DNA from 2 places in the Carnobacterium sp. FSL E2-0243 genome. Region 1 is predicted to be linked to the other one. Evidence: riboswitches for the same ligand, from Rfam matches in the RefSeq annotation. Region 1 holds a riboswitch; the other holds the start of a gene.
What was found. Region 1 has a riboswitch for magnesium ahead of mgtA (magnesium-translocating P-type ATPase). Riboswitches for the same ligand answer to the same signal wherever they lie in the genome.
Positions count from the first base shown of each region.

Region 2: linked by a shared signal. The riboswitch ahead of mgtA (magnesium-translocating P-type ATPase) and the one ahead of mgtA (magnesium-translocating P-type ATPase) in region 1 are both predicted to bind magnesium.

Region 1 is NZ_JBBOPM010000001.1:346,246-353,772, reverse strand. It holds gene MHI00_RS01695 (helix-turn-helix domain-containing protein) at 1-340, opposite strand, end outside; M-box (ykoK) riboswitch at 766-939, shown strand; gene MHI00_RS01690 (hypothetical protein) at 1,161-1,358, shown strand; M-box (ykoK) riboswitch at 1,493-1,667, shown strand; gene mgtA (magnesium-translocating P-type ATPase) at 1,938-4,610, shown strand; gene MHI00_RS01680 (histidinol-phosphatase HisJ family protein) at 4,655-5,488, opposite strand; gene MHI00_RS01675 (C40 family peptidase) at 5,613-6,911, opposite strand; gene MHI00_RS01670 (hypothetical protein) at 7,095-7,292, opposite strand; gene MHI00_RS01665 (Cof-type HAD-IIB family hydrolase) at 7,409-7,527, shown strand, end outside.
Region 2 is NZ_JBBOPM010000001.1:2,132,270-2,139,796, forward strand. It holds gene MHI00_RS09985 (alpha-ketoacid dehydrogenase subunit beta) at 1-570, opposite strand, end outside; gene pdhA (pyruvate dehydrogenase (acetyl-transferring) E1 component subunit alpha) at 574-1,686, opposite strand; gene mgtA (magnesium-translocating P-type ATPase) at 2,303-4,921, opposite strand; M-box (ykoK) riboswitch at 5,285-5,484, opposite strand; gene gdhA (NADP-specific glutamate dehydrogenase) at 5,626-6,972, opposite strand; gene def (peptide deformylase) at 7,205-7,527, shown strand, end outside.

The sequences.
Region 1 (7,527 bases):
TACTAGTTCTTAACGTTTTACTGTAAATATATTCAATATTGATAGTGTGAGGATATTCTAATAGCACACCATTTGGAGAAGAAATAATCATAAATGGACTAAAATCAATATTTATTTTCTTAATGTCACTGCGTAATATTTTATCCGAACAGTCCAACTCTTCTGCAATCTTAGAAAGGGTGATCCAATCATCCTGTCGATGGAGTATTTCAATAAACTTCAACTTTCTATTCGCTTCATTATTTAAAAAATTATACATATACCCCATCCCCTTTTTATATAAAAATAACAAATAAAAACATTTACACTCCCATTTTTGAATTCGCCCCCATTTTAACATTCCGCCTCTATTAAAACAAGCAAATTCGACTGGTAAACACTCTAATTAACAATAGATATAAGCTTATAACTAACCTACCTAGCGACTGATTTAATTTATTAAAACACTGCCTTAAATTCGTTAGATTCACGTTTAAAATAACGCATTAAAATTTTATTTTTCACAATTAATGAATCTTTAAAAAACCAACTTGTTTAATTCTAACAGTATAAATGTCAGTTCTTATATCTAGAATTAAGTCCCACTCTATTCTTGTTTTAAAATTAATTTTCTATTAAGGAAATAAACGCTGATTTAATCATCTTTTCAGCTTTAAAACGATTTGTTATTCAACTTTCCAGACAGTTCACTTAATTTTTAGGGGTTGTCATTTTCTGAATAGGGTGCTACAATGAACCCGTTGATACATCAGAACGATTAATTAAAGTGTTACCAGTTAGGTGAGGCTCCTATGCAAATATAGGCCATTGCCCAAAAACATCGAAAGATGCCAATGGGTAGAACAGGGATTGTCGGATTAAGGCTTTCCATAAGATGGCTAAAAGTAGAATGATACTTTTTACGTTGCATAGTGCTAAAACTCGACGAGTGGTAGATTTATTTTTGTTGCCCTCGTCTACCCTAGATGAGGGCTTTTTTATGCCCAGCTAGCTTCATACACAATTCGATAAGATAATTTAAGTCAACAGATTGGTGGAGGTAAACAATTGGATCGACAACAAAATAAAGATGGCACTAGTGCGAATCAAGTTGGGATAACCTCCCAATTTTTGACTATCAATAAAACTAACTAAGTGCCATTAGTTAGGACGTGAAAGATATGGATTACACACAAGAAATTGTGCGCTTTGTTCGTTTTTATGGAATTAAAAATATCAAAAGCTACGAAACTTCTAAATGTAAATATTTTATTTATGTAGCCGATAACGGACAAAAGCAACTGTACTACTATGATAAACAAACAAAAAACTTTTATTTTAAAACAGCTAAAAAACAAGAGAAGTTATCTTGGCTATGAGCTTTTAATTTATTAGGCTAGCCTCATGCTATTTAGTCCTCGCTTTCTAGCATGATAGACTAGTCAATGAATCAAGCAATATGATTAGTTGACCATTTTAAATCAATTAAACAATTATATATTTGCCGATTTAAAATCGGTACTGTTAGGTGAGGCTCCTATATAAACATAGGCTACTGCCCAAAAATATCGAAAGATGCCAATGGGTAGAACAGGGATTGTCGAATTAAGGCTTTCCATAAGGTAGCTAAAAACGATGTGTTCGTTTTTTACGTTATATAGTGCTAAAGCTCAACGAAGGTAACTCTTATTTAACGAGCCTTTTGTTGCGCCTTCATGCAACAAAAGGCTTTTTCTATTGCTTAAATTCCATTCAAATTGCTCTATTCCCTAAGGAAAGTTGGTTGAAATTATGGAAACCATTTTTAGGATTTTGGGATTTTATCTAACCGCACTTATCACTTGGTATTTATTCATCAAACGAAAAGAAAAATAATCGTTGCTCATTTAAGTTGCGATTCATTCTTGATGAGACAACGGACAATTTGTTTCATCGTCTATAAAAAGGAGGCTATTTCAATGGCTAAAAAGAAAACAATCAACTATAAAGTAACCGATCAAATTTATAAATTTGCAGCAACCTCTCATCGTAAAAAGGTGGTCGATCACTTTAGTTCATCACTAGATGGATTAAATACAAATGAGGTTCTAACAGCGCGTAAAAAATATGGTAGCAATGAAATTCAGCATGAAAAACCTGAATCCATTCCAGCTAAACTTGTACGAGCTTTCATCAATCCTTTTACACTTGTTTTATTACTACTTGCTGCCATCTCATTTGTTACGGATTATTGGATTGCTGCTCCAGCAGATAAAGATTTAACAGGAGTAATCATCATCGTTACAATGGTGACAATCAGTGGTTTATTAACTTTTGTTCAATCCGTTCGTTCAACCAATGCAGCTGAAAAGCTAAGAACCATGGTTAAAGTGACTGCGACAGTAACTAGACGCACTAGCGGGAAAACTGAAATCCCAATGGAAGAATTAGTTTGCGGGGATATCGTTCACCTATCAGCTGGAGATATGATACCAGCTGATATCCGAATTTTGAAATCAAAAGACTTATTTATTAGCCAAGCTGCCATGACAGGTGAAAGCAATCCTGTTGAAAAATATGAAATTGATTTAGCTCCGAACACAAAAAATTCCAACGTGATGGACTATGAAAATGTAGCTTTTATGGGCAGCAATGTTGTGAGTGGTTCAGCAATGGGCATCGTTATTGCAGTCGGCCCTTATACGCAATTTGGCCGTATTGCCCATGATGTTTCAAGAAAAAAAGGTGATACTAGTTTTGAAAAAGGGATTAATTCTGTTTCTTGGTTATTGATTCGTTTTATGGCGCTAATGGCACCAGCTGTCTTTATTATTAACGGTTTAACAAAAGGCGATTGGTTAGAAGCTTTCTTATTTGGTTTATCAGTCGCAGTAGGCTTAACACCTGAAATGTTGCCCATGATTGTAACAACAAACTTAGTCAAAGGAACTCTTTCCATGGCTAAAGAAGGAACTATCATAAAAAATATCAACTCTATTCAAAATTTTGGTGCAATTGATGTGCTTTGTACTGATAAAACAGGAACATTAACACAAGACAAAATTGTCTTAGAGTATCATTTAGATGTCTTAGGTAAAGAAAATGATCGTGTTCTAAAACATGCTTTCTTCAATAGCTATTACCAAACAGGTCTTAAAAATTTAATGGATTTAGCGATTATCGAAGCAAGTCAAAATGAACTAAACATTCCCATTAATGAATACGAAAAAATAGATGAAATTCCTTTTGATTTTAATCGCAGACGGATGAGTGTCGTGATTCGAAACCAAGATGGGAAAACACAAATGATTACTAAAGGTGCCGTTGAAGAAATGTTGAGTATTTCTTCTCATGTAGAATATATGGGCGAAGTCACCGTTTTGACTGAGACTCTAAAAAATAAAATATTGAAAACTGTTGATGATCTAAATGAGGATGGTTTACGCGTTATCGCTATCTCTCAAAAAACGAATCCAGCAGCAATTGGTGAATTTTCAGTTAAAGATGAGTCAGATATGGTGCTAATGGGCTATCTAGCTTTCCTCGATCCACCAAAAGAAACAACAAAACCCGCACTTGAAGCCTTAGCTAAAAATGGAGTAGCTGTAAAAATTCTGACAGGCGATAACGAAAAAATCACCCGAACTGTTTGTAAACAAGTTGGGATTAAAGTAAAAAATGTTGTTTTTGGTAGTGATATTGATTCGCTTGACGAGGCGCAGCTAACTGCGGTAGTTGAAGAAAACAATATTTTTGTGAAACTATCTCCGCAACAAAAAACACGGATTGTAAAAACATTGCGTAATAATGACCATACAGTTGGTTTCATGGGCGATGGAATTAACGATGCTTCTGCAATGAAAGAAGCTGACGTTGGAATCTCTGTTGATACAGCTGTAGATATTGCTAAAGAATCAGCAGATGTTATTCTTTTAGAAAAAGATTTATTAATTCTAGAAAAAGGGCTAATTTCTGGTCGTAAAATATTTGGAAATATCATTAAATATATTAAAATGACAGCTAGTTCTAATTTTGGTAACATGTTCTCTGTTTTAGTCGGAAGTGCTTTTCTACCATTCTTACCAATCTTACCGATTCAAGTTCTCTTTTTAAATTTAATTTACGATATTTCATGTATCTCAATTCCTTGGGATAATGTCGACAAAGAATATTTAGAAAAACCTAGAAAATGGGATTCTTCTTCAATTGGATCTTTCATGAAATGGATTGGTCCAACAAGTTCAGTTTTTGATATTACAACATATCTGTTAATGTTCTTTGTCATTTGTCCACAAGTTTTAGGCGGAAGCTATAGCTCTCTTCCACCTGAAAAACAATTGATTTTTGCAGCTTTGTTTAATGCTGGTTGGTTTGTAGAATCACTTTGGTCTCAAACATTAGTCATTCATGCATTACGGACTCCAAAAGTTCCGTTCCTACAAAGTCGGGCATCTTTCATTGTTACCACTGTTACAGGTTTAGGAATTGCTGTTGGAACAGTGTTGCCTTATACAAATTTAGGAGCTCACTTGGGCATGGTTCCACTCCCACTTAACTTCTTTGGTTGGTTAGCCTTGACGATTATCGCCTATCTAACCTTAGTAACCTTTATGAAAAAAATCTATATTAAACGCTTTGGTGAATTGCTTTAAGTCGTTAAAAAAAGCAGCTGAGAAAATTTCTCAGCTGCTTTTTATTATAAATCATGAAAAATAGGTTCCATCTTATCAAAGGTACAGAACTGTGTATAACCAATACTTTTCAACAATTCTTTCGATTCTTTGATTTTCCATGCTAAATGTTCAGGCTTATGGCTATCACTTCCGATTGTAATAATCTTGCCACCAAGTTCATGATACAGTTTTAGAATTTCAATAGAAGGAGTTAAACCATTGATTTCATAGCGCTCCGAAGAGGTATTTAGTTCAATTCCTTTATTATTGGCAATCACAATTTTAAGGATCTTTTCTATTTTAGCTTTACTGTAATGAAATAGATCAACTTCCTTGTCTAAATAACGTCTGACTAAATCCATATGAGCGAGTACGCTATAATCTTGATAAGCAGTCACTAGTTGCAACATTTCATTATAATAACAATCATAAACTTCCTCATGAGTACGTCCTTTTTGAAACTCTCCTAACCAAAATTCCTGATCTTCAATTTGATGGATTGATAGCAAAATAAAATCAAAAGAGTGGGAGTGGTAAAGCTTTTCAAATGGCTCAATTGTATGAACTTGCATACCAAATTCTAAGCCAGTCTTTATTCTTATTTGATCTGCATATTTTTTGGTCAACCTTTCTAATTCAGAAAAATATAAGTCATAGTGAACATTCTTAACCTCTTTATTCGCTCCTATTTGAAATATATCTTCTGGCTGCCAATCTGGTTTGACGCCATAATCTACATGATCAGTAAAACATATTTCTTCTAAACCAAGTTGAATGGCATCTTTTACAACATCTTCCATTAAATACCAAGAATCATCACTATAATCGCTATGAACATGGTAATCTGCATACACCATAAACGTTTTCCCCCTCCAGTATCAAATAGAAATAGGGCTACTTCCCTTTGACTTGTCATCAGAAGTAAGTAGCCGTCTTTCGGTTAGTTCATTGATAGATTTATAACTTTAGCTAGAGCTTATCTTATCGAACACGGACACCAAAACTTGGTGGATTATAGGAAGAAACACTCGAAATTTTCACTACGTCACCAGTTTCAGGTGCATGAATATACTGGTTCCCGCCCATATAAATCCCTACATGATGGGTCGATCCTCGACCACCCCAAAAGATTAAATCACCAGCTTGAAGCTGACTTAATTCTAAATAGGTTCCTTGGTATTCTTGTTGATAGGTAGTTCGTGGCAAGCCAATTCCCAAACGCCCAAAGACATATTGAACAAAACTTGAACAATCAAAACCGACTGTATTGGCACCTTCCCCAAAACCTAAACTTGGACCATTTGTATTTCCACCACCCCAAGAATAAGGTGTTCCAATCCATTTCTGGGCCTCCGCTAATAACGCTGGTACATTAAACCCTACCGTTGGAGGATCCGGTGTGGGTGTTGGTACTGGAGGTTGTGCAGGCGGCGGGGTTACTTCCAAAGGTTTTTCTGGTTCTACGACACTAACAGGCGTCGGGTTAGATGCTTGAACTTTTTCATCCTCCGTTTTTTTGTTAGTTGCTGCAGCCAAAGCTTTTTCTTCAGCTAGTTTTTGCTCATCTGCAACTTTCTTCAAACGCTCATTCTCAGCTTGTTGTAATTGTGCCGCTTCTTTTTCGCCAATATATTTATTTTTTTGCTCTTCCTCTGTACTACGTCTTGCTGCTAAGTCACTTTGTAAAACAACTTGTTGCAATTGCTTATTTTGCAGCTCAGATTTCTTTTTCTCTGATGCTAAAATGGTTTCATTTAGTTTCTTAATGGTCATATCAATTTCAAATTGGCTCGCTTCTACCAATTTTTTGTCTTGCTCTTGTGTTTTAAGAATAGATGTATTTGCAGAAATTAGCGTCCAGACTGCATGAATTCTTCCTAAAACTTCAGATATTGAAGTAGCTTCTGTAATCATTCGCAAATAATTAGCTGGATCGCCATTAACTTGAGCTGCTCGAGCTTGATTAGCTATTTCAACTTCTCTTTGATCGATGATTGTCGTTAATTTTTCAATATTTTCATTTAACCGTTGCTTATCTTGATTTAACCCTTTTTCTTTTGTTGCTAATTCAATCGCCGTATTTTCTATTGTTGCCATATCTGTTTGGACCGATTTCAATTCTGCCTCTACTTTTTGTTCTTGTTGGGCAACCTCATTAATTTTTGTTTCTTGTGAAGTGATTTTATTATCCAGCTCATCTGCCCAAACACTTAAAGGCATATTAAGCACGGAAGTAGACAATAAGCCAAGTACCACTAATTTTATTGCTTTTTTCTGCATTTTTTCCCCTCCTGATTTGTTTAATTATCTATGTACAACTACTTTATTAGTATAGCATATGTATTTTTTTATTGCTTCTGCAAAGGCTATTATCCACTAATCTTAAGAATTTAATTTGTACCTTTGTGTAGAAAAAATAAAAAAACTGCGGATAAATCCACAGTAAAAATGTACAATCTTATATTATTTATCCTTTTGATCTGGTTTATAAAAAATACTAAATGCCGTTGCTATGACAAAAGCGTAGACTACTGTCTGGATGATAGTAGGCTGACTTCCAAAAACTAAATCAGCTATGGCAACAATAAAAATAGCGGCAATAAAGTTACCAATAAAAAAAGTTAAACGCTTTTTCCGAATAAATTTACGAAAAGCTTCCATAAATCCAACTCCTTTGTTTAAAATAAGTAGCTTGAGTATAACACAAATAAAACTTGACATGGTATCCATTACACAGCTTATGATAGAGAAAGAAACAAATTAGGAGGAATGCGTTTATGTATCAATTAATTGCTTGTGATTTAGATGAAACACTCATTGGTGAAGATAAACAAGTATCGAAAGAAAATAAATTAGCCATCCATCAAGCTCAACAAAAAGGTGTCAAATTCGTTAT
Region 2 (7,527 bases), 1.8 Mb from region 1:
AGTATACGCTTCTTCTGGAACTTCTTCACGGAAAGAACGGTATAATTTCATATGCTCTAAGAAAACAACTGGATCGTTGTCACGAATTGCTGAAATTAAAAGTCCTTTTGCATCATAAGGGTTACTTGGAATAACAATTTTAATCCCTGGTGATTGAGCAATTAATCCTTCTAAGTTATCTGAGTGTAATTCTGGAGTATGAACTCCTCCACCAAATGGTGCACGGATTGTAATTGGTAAGTTACGAGTACCACTCATACGGTAACGTGTACGAGCTGCTTGTCCAACGATTGAATCCATTACTTCAAATACAAATCCGAAGAATTGAATTTCTGGAACTGGACGGAAGCCTTCTAATGCTAAACCAACTGCAAGACCACCAATACCAGACTCAGCAAGAGGTGTATCGAAAACACGGTCTTCGCCATATGTTGCTTGTAATCCTTCAGTGGCACGGAAAACTCCACCGTTATTCCCAACATCTTCACCAAAAATCAAGACGTTTTCATCTTTACCAAGTTCAAGTGCAAGCGCATCAGTAATCGCTTGGATCATTGTTTTTTGTGCCATGATTTATTTCGACTCCTTTGCTTCAAAAATTGCAATTTGTTCTTTAATTGTTTGGTTTGGTTCTTCAAACATATTTTTCAAGAAATCTGAAACTTTTTGTTTCGGCTCTTGATCAGCAGCTTTAATCGCTTCTTTAATTTCTTCTTTAGTAGCTTCAATTACTTCATTTTCTTTTTCTTCAGACCAGATACCTTTTTCAGTTAAGAAATTACGCATACGAACTAAAGGATCACGTTTTTCCCAAATATCATCTGTTTCCTTAGTACGGTAACGAGTTGGATCATCACCTGAAAGTGTATGTGGACCATAACGATACGTTAATGTTTCAATTAAAGTTGGGCCATCTCCAGCAATTGCACGATCACGCGCTTCTTTTGTAACTGCATAAACTGCTAATGGATCCATTCCGTCTACTACAACTCCTGGAATTCCAGCAGCAACAGCTTTTTGAGCTAAAGTTTTCGCTTTAGTTTGAACTGAACGTGGTGTTGAAATTGCGTATCCATTATTTTGAATAATAAAGATTGCAGGTGCATCGTATGCTCCAGCAAAGTTCATTCCTTCATAGAAATCCCCTTGTGAAGAACCGCCATCACCAGTATAAGTTAACACAACATTTTTCTTGCCGCGTTTTTTCATTCCCAATGCAACTCCTGCTGCTTGAACGATTTGAGCGCCAATAATAATTTGTGGTGGCATAGCATGTAGGTTCACATCATATTTGTTCCCGCCAGCGTGACCACGAGACCATAAAAATGCTTCTTTTAAAGGTAAACCATGTTGAACCAATTGAGGAACATCACGATAACCAGGTAATAAGAAATCTTCTTTTTCCATTGCAAAGTGACTTGCTAATTGACTTGCTTCTTGTCCAGCTGTTGGAGCAAAGAAACCAAGACGTCCTTGACGATTAAGTGCTGTTGAACGTTGGTCTAACACACGTGACCAAACCATTTTAGACATTAAGTCTACTAACTCTTCATCAGATAAATCTGGCATTAAGTCAGGATTTACAACTTTACCATCCTCATCTAAAATTTGTATTGTTGGAAAATCAGCGTTTACGCTATCCATCAATGCATCGAAATCGATAGGTTTATTCTTTTTTGTCGCCATCTTTTACCCATTCCTCTCTCTTTACCATCTATTTGTTTTTGTTAAGATGCTGTTTTATACAGACCACTAAAACTGTATTAGTGTAATCTCTTTACCCTTTTAATTTAACACGCTTTCATATCTTATGCAAGTGTTATGCTACGATTTCCACACCATTAAAAGTGAAAAAACCTAGGACTAGCTTAAAAAAACAGGAACCACGACTGTTATAGTGAAATTCTTCACTTGACCCCTTTCTTATTTTATTATTGTTAAAATGAAGCATTGAAAATAAAACAATTTTGCTAAAAACCGTCGATTCAACATCCAACTGTTATACTCTTAATTAAAAACTGTATTAATATTTTGCGTTTCAACTGAGACACAGCTCACATTATATTTTTTTCACAATGCTTTTTTTTAAGATTAATTTTTTCTCATAATTCGAATTTTTGCCTTTTTCTAAAAAATAAATTCCGTTTCTTTTCCTTTAGGAACAACTTTGTATTTTTTTATTCTAATGCTTTTATAAAAAAAGATGACTACTACTAGTTTTTTTCTTCTATAATAATGCAAAAAAGAACCAGTGATAATCTATAGAAAATCACTGATTCTTTATTTATTCATTTTAACTAGCCTATAGCCATTCTTTGTTGACTTTGATATAAAGCATTTTAACTAATTGAACAGTCACAATGTAAGCAATGACAATACCAATCATCCAAGGCCAGTAGTTACTTGGTAAAGCGACTAAATCAAATACTTGTCCAATTGGGCTACTTGGAATTAGAACGGCTGCAATAATAACTAAAATAGTGGATACTGTTACACCGAAACTTGCACGGCTTTGAATAAATGGAATTTTTTTCGTACGAATAACATGAACCACAACTGTTTGAGTAATTAAACCAATTACAAACCAACCTGAATGGAACAAAGCTGCCTCTTGAACTGTATTGGCTTGGAAGACAAACCACATCAATAAATAGGTTAAAATATCAAAAATAGAGCTGACTGGTCCGATACTTAGCGTAAATTTCATTAGGTTACTTGTATCCCATTTAGCTGGCAACATTAAATCTTCCTCATCCATACGATCCCAAGGGATGGTTAATTGAGCAACATCATAGATTAGATTTTGCACAAGTAGTTGAATTGAAAGCATTGGTAAAAATGGGAGAAAGGCACTGGCTACAAGAACACTAAAAACATTCCCAAAATTAGAGCTAATCGTCATTTTGACATACTTCATCATATTCCCAAAAACTGATCTACCCTCTAAGATACCATCTTCCAATACGTTTAAACTTTTTTCAAGTAAAATAATAGAACTAGCTTCTTTCGTTATATCAGCTGCAGTATCAACAGATATGCCTACATCTGCTTTTCTTAAAGCTGGAGCATCGTTAATTCCATCACCCATAAAACCAACAGTATGTCCTTTAGCTTGCAATAGCGCAATAATTCGTGCTTTTTGAGTTGGATTTAATTTAGCAAATAAATTGGTTGATTCCGTTGCTAAAGTTAATTCTTCGTCACTCATATTCTCAATTTGTGTCCCTAATAAAGCATTGCCCACTTCTATTCCAACATCACGACAAACTTTTTTAGACACAATTTCGTTGTCTCCAGTTAGAACTTTAACATTAACGCCGTGTTCATGAAGTGATTTAATCGCAGTAATAGAAGACTTTTTAGCTGGATCAAGAAACCCCATAAAGCCAGCTAAAATCATTTCATTTTCATCTTCAATTGAATAGATAGCTGTATCATGGACATCATTTTTGTATGCAACTCCTAAGACGCGCATACCACTTTCATTCATTTTTATACTAACATCCATCATGCGATCCATTAACTCTTTAGTCAATGGTACTATCTCATCATTTAATTCTACAAAAGAACAGATTTTCATCATTTCTTCAACCGCGCCTTTTGTAACCATCACTTGATGTCCTTGATTATTCACAGCAACTGTTAAACGTCTTCTAGAAAAATCGAATGGTATTTCATCAATTTTTTCGACTTCGCCAATAGCAAAATTTTCACGATTTTCAGAAAAATACTGAATAACAGCATGATCCATTAAATTTTTCCAACCCGTTTGATAATTAGAATTTAAATAAGCCAATTCAAGGACGCGCTCACAGTCATCTCCAACGGGATTTACATGGCGCACTAATACAACTTTATCTTCTGTAATTGTGCCGGTCTTATCCGTACACAAAATATCCATCGCACCTAAGTTTTGAATTGCATTTAACTCTTTAACAATAACTTTTTTCTTCGACATAGCTATTGCACCTTTTGCTAGATTACTAGTAATAATCATTGGCAACATTTCTGGGGTTAAACCTACTGCTATTGCAATTGAAAAGAAGAATGCTTCTCCCCAATCCCCTTTGGTTAAACCATTAATTAGAAAAACAATTGGCACCATAACTAACATAAAACGAATTAATAATTTACTTACGTTTGTCACGCCGCGATCAAATCCTGTCTCTCCTCTTTTTTCAGAAACATTAGAGGCGATATCGCCAAAGAAGGTCTCTCCTCCTGTTTTTAAAATAACCACTCTGCCTTGACCACTTAACACATCTGTTCCCATAAAGGCTAAATTGTGTAAATCTAGCGCCGTTTCATCTTTATCAGCTACATGGTCATCTATACGTACAAATTTTTCAACAGGCATCGATTCACCTGTTAAGGAAGATTGATTCACAAATAAATCTTTTGTCCAAATCAAACGAGCATCTGCTGGAATCATATCACCTGTGGAAAGAACGACAATATCTCCTGGAACAACTTCATCAATCGGCAGTTCCCTAGTCTCTCCATCTCGAGTAACCGCACAAGTTGTTTCAATTAATTCTTTTAATGCTAAACTAGCTTTTTGTGAGCGATATTCCTGAACAAAGCGAATTCCTGCACTAAATAAAATCATTAACCCCATCACAATACTAGCTTCAACATCATTAGTCAGAGCCGAAACGACTAATAAAAGCATTAACACGTATACAAAGGGATCTTTAAAAGCTTCAATTAATAATATAAACCAAGGAGTTGGTTTTTGTGATGCAACCTCATTGGGACCGTATTTTTCTAACCGGTTTTTAGCTTCATCTTCTGTTAATCCTGCTAGACTAGTGCCAAATTGGCTCAGTACTTCTTCTTCTTGTAAATAGCCTAATTTTTTCAATTCGTTGTCTTTAGATTTTTTTTCTGTCTTAATTTGAGTTTTTCTATTCATCATCATTTTGGTTTCCTCGCTTTCATAAGCAAGAAAAGCTGGCATCTTTGATACAAACGTATCTAAATAGACAAGTGAGTACAATGAAACTTAATTAACTTTTCTTGCAACCTCTGACTTCCTGGGTCTGAACTATCTTTTTGACTTGGTTTTTCCATCATACTCACCTCTCTTTTTTATGTATTTTTTGAAAAGCTTGCTACTAATTATCATTCACACACTTTTCTTTTGCTGTAAGTCCTGATCCACTCGTTAGAAAATTAGACTATAGAAAAAGCATGCCCCTACAATCATAGAGGGCATGCTAAAAAGTTCATCAAAAACAAACAATTTTCATATAAATACTTGAAACTAGCGCAAAAAAACTAGTAGTATTCTCCATCATTGAGCTTTAGCACTATATGGCGTAGATTATTCATCAGCTACATTAAAAATGACCTTAATTCGACCATTTCTGTTGACCCATTCCATCTTATTATAAGATGTTAAACATTTTGCTACACATGTCTCTCGATATGTGCAGGGCAGCAGCATTTTCCATATAGGAGCCTCACCTAACAGAAGCGTGTATTCAATTCTTACTTCCCTTTCAATGTACATCAAATAAAAAATTAAGTCAAGCCGAAAAAATTTATTGGAGATACTCTTAACTAAAATAACAGACCACTCTCTGAAAATTTAAGAGAGTGGTCTGTTAGACTATTTTTTAATTAAACAACACCTTGAGACAACATTGCTTCAGCTACTTTAAGGAACCCAGCAATATTTGCACCGCTGACGAAGTCCCCTTCAACACCATATTCTTTCGCAACATCACGACATTGTTGATAAATCGTCGCCATAATATCTTTTAAGCGATCATCAACTTCTTCAAATGTCCAACTTAATCGAATACTATTTTGGCTCATCTCCAAAGCTGAAACAGCTACTCCACCAGCATTTGCTGCTTTTGCAGGGCCGTATAAGACACCATGTTCTTGATAAACCTTAATCGCTTCTAAATCACTTGGCATATTCGCACCTTCTGCAACTGCATAAACGCCTTGCGCAACTAATTTTTTAGCCGTAATTCCATTAATTTCATTTTGTGTAGCCGATGGTAATGCAATTTGGAACTCATTTTCTAATTCCCAAATGCTTCCTTCTATATATTCGGCGCTAGTATGCTCGTTAACGTATTCTGAAATACGTTTCCGCTCTACTTCTTTCAAACGTTTCACTGTTTCAGCATTGATACCTTCTAAATCAAGGATGTAACCATCAGAATCGGAACAAGCAATAACTGTCCCTCCTAATTGATGAACTTTTTCAATGGCATAAATAGCTACATTTCCACTACCAGAAACAACTACTTTTTGACCTTTAAATGTTCTACCTACATCTTTTAACATTTCATTTGTAAAGTAAACTAAACCATAACCTGTTGCTTCCGTTCTAGCTAAACTACCACCCATTGGAATTGGTTTACCCGTTAAAACACCTGCACCAAAACCATTTAATTTTTTATACTGACCAAATAAATAGCCGATTTCACGTCCACCAACACCGATATCTCCTGCTGGAACATCTGTATCTGGCCCAATATATTTTTGTAGCTCCGTCATAAAGCTTTGACAAAAACGCATGACTTCAAAATCAGATTTACCTTTTGGATTAAAATCACTTCCGCCTTTGCCACCGCCAATTGGTAAACCAGTTAAGCTGTTTTTAAAGATTTGCTCAAATCCTAAAAATTTTACAATACTTTGGTTTACACTAGGGTGAAAACGAAGACCACCTTTGTATGGCCCAATAGCTGAACTAAATTGAGCACGAAATGCGCGATTTACTTGAACATTTCCTTCATCATCCGTCCATGGTACTCTAAATTGAATGAGTCTTTCAGGTTCCACAATTCGTTCTAAAATATTTTCTTCAATCATCTTGGGATGACGAACTAAAACAGGTTCAATCGTGTCAAAAAATTCTTTCACTGCTTGTAAAAACTCTACCTGATGCGGATCTCTTTCTTCAACTTTCTTGTACACTGCTGCAATATATTCTTTTGCTTTTTCCATTGTGTCACCCCTAAAAATTATTTGTACAGCTATGATATCATTTAAGACATTCTTCTATGTGCTTTTCAACTTCTCATCATTATCTCATAATTTTTTAATAATGGAAAGAAAAATATAACTAAACTATAGCATATTTTTGAAAATCGTGCATTTTCCCGTGAATACTGTTAAAATAATTAAGATGTACAAATTACACAACACTGAAAATTAAACTACAGGAGTGAAGACTACTATGATAACAATGGATGATATTATTCGGGAAGGCCATCCCACTTTACGTGAGTCAGCTGCTCATGTTGACTTTCCATTAACAGATCAAGAATTAAAATTAACAGCAGAAATGATGGAGTTTTTGGTTAACAGCCAAGATCCTGATCTTAGCGAAAAATACAATTTACGAGGGGGAGTTGGATTAGCCGCACCTCAACTAGATGTAAAAAAACGCATCATTGCCGTACACATTCCAGGAACTGAAGAAAATCCAGAGCCTCAATTGAGTACCGTGATGATTAATCCAAAAATTATTAGCCATTCTGTTCAAAACTCTTGCCTTTC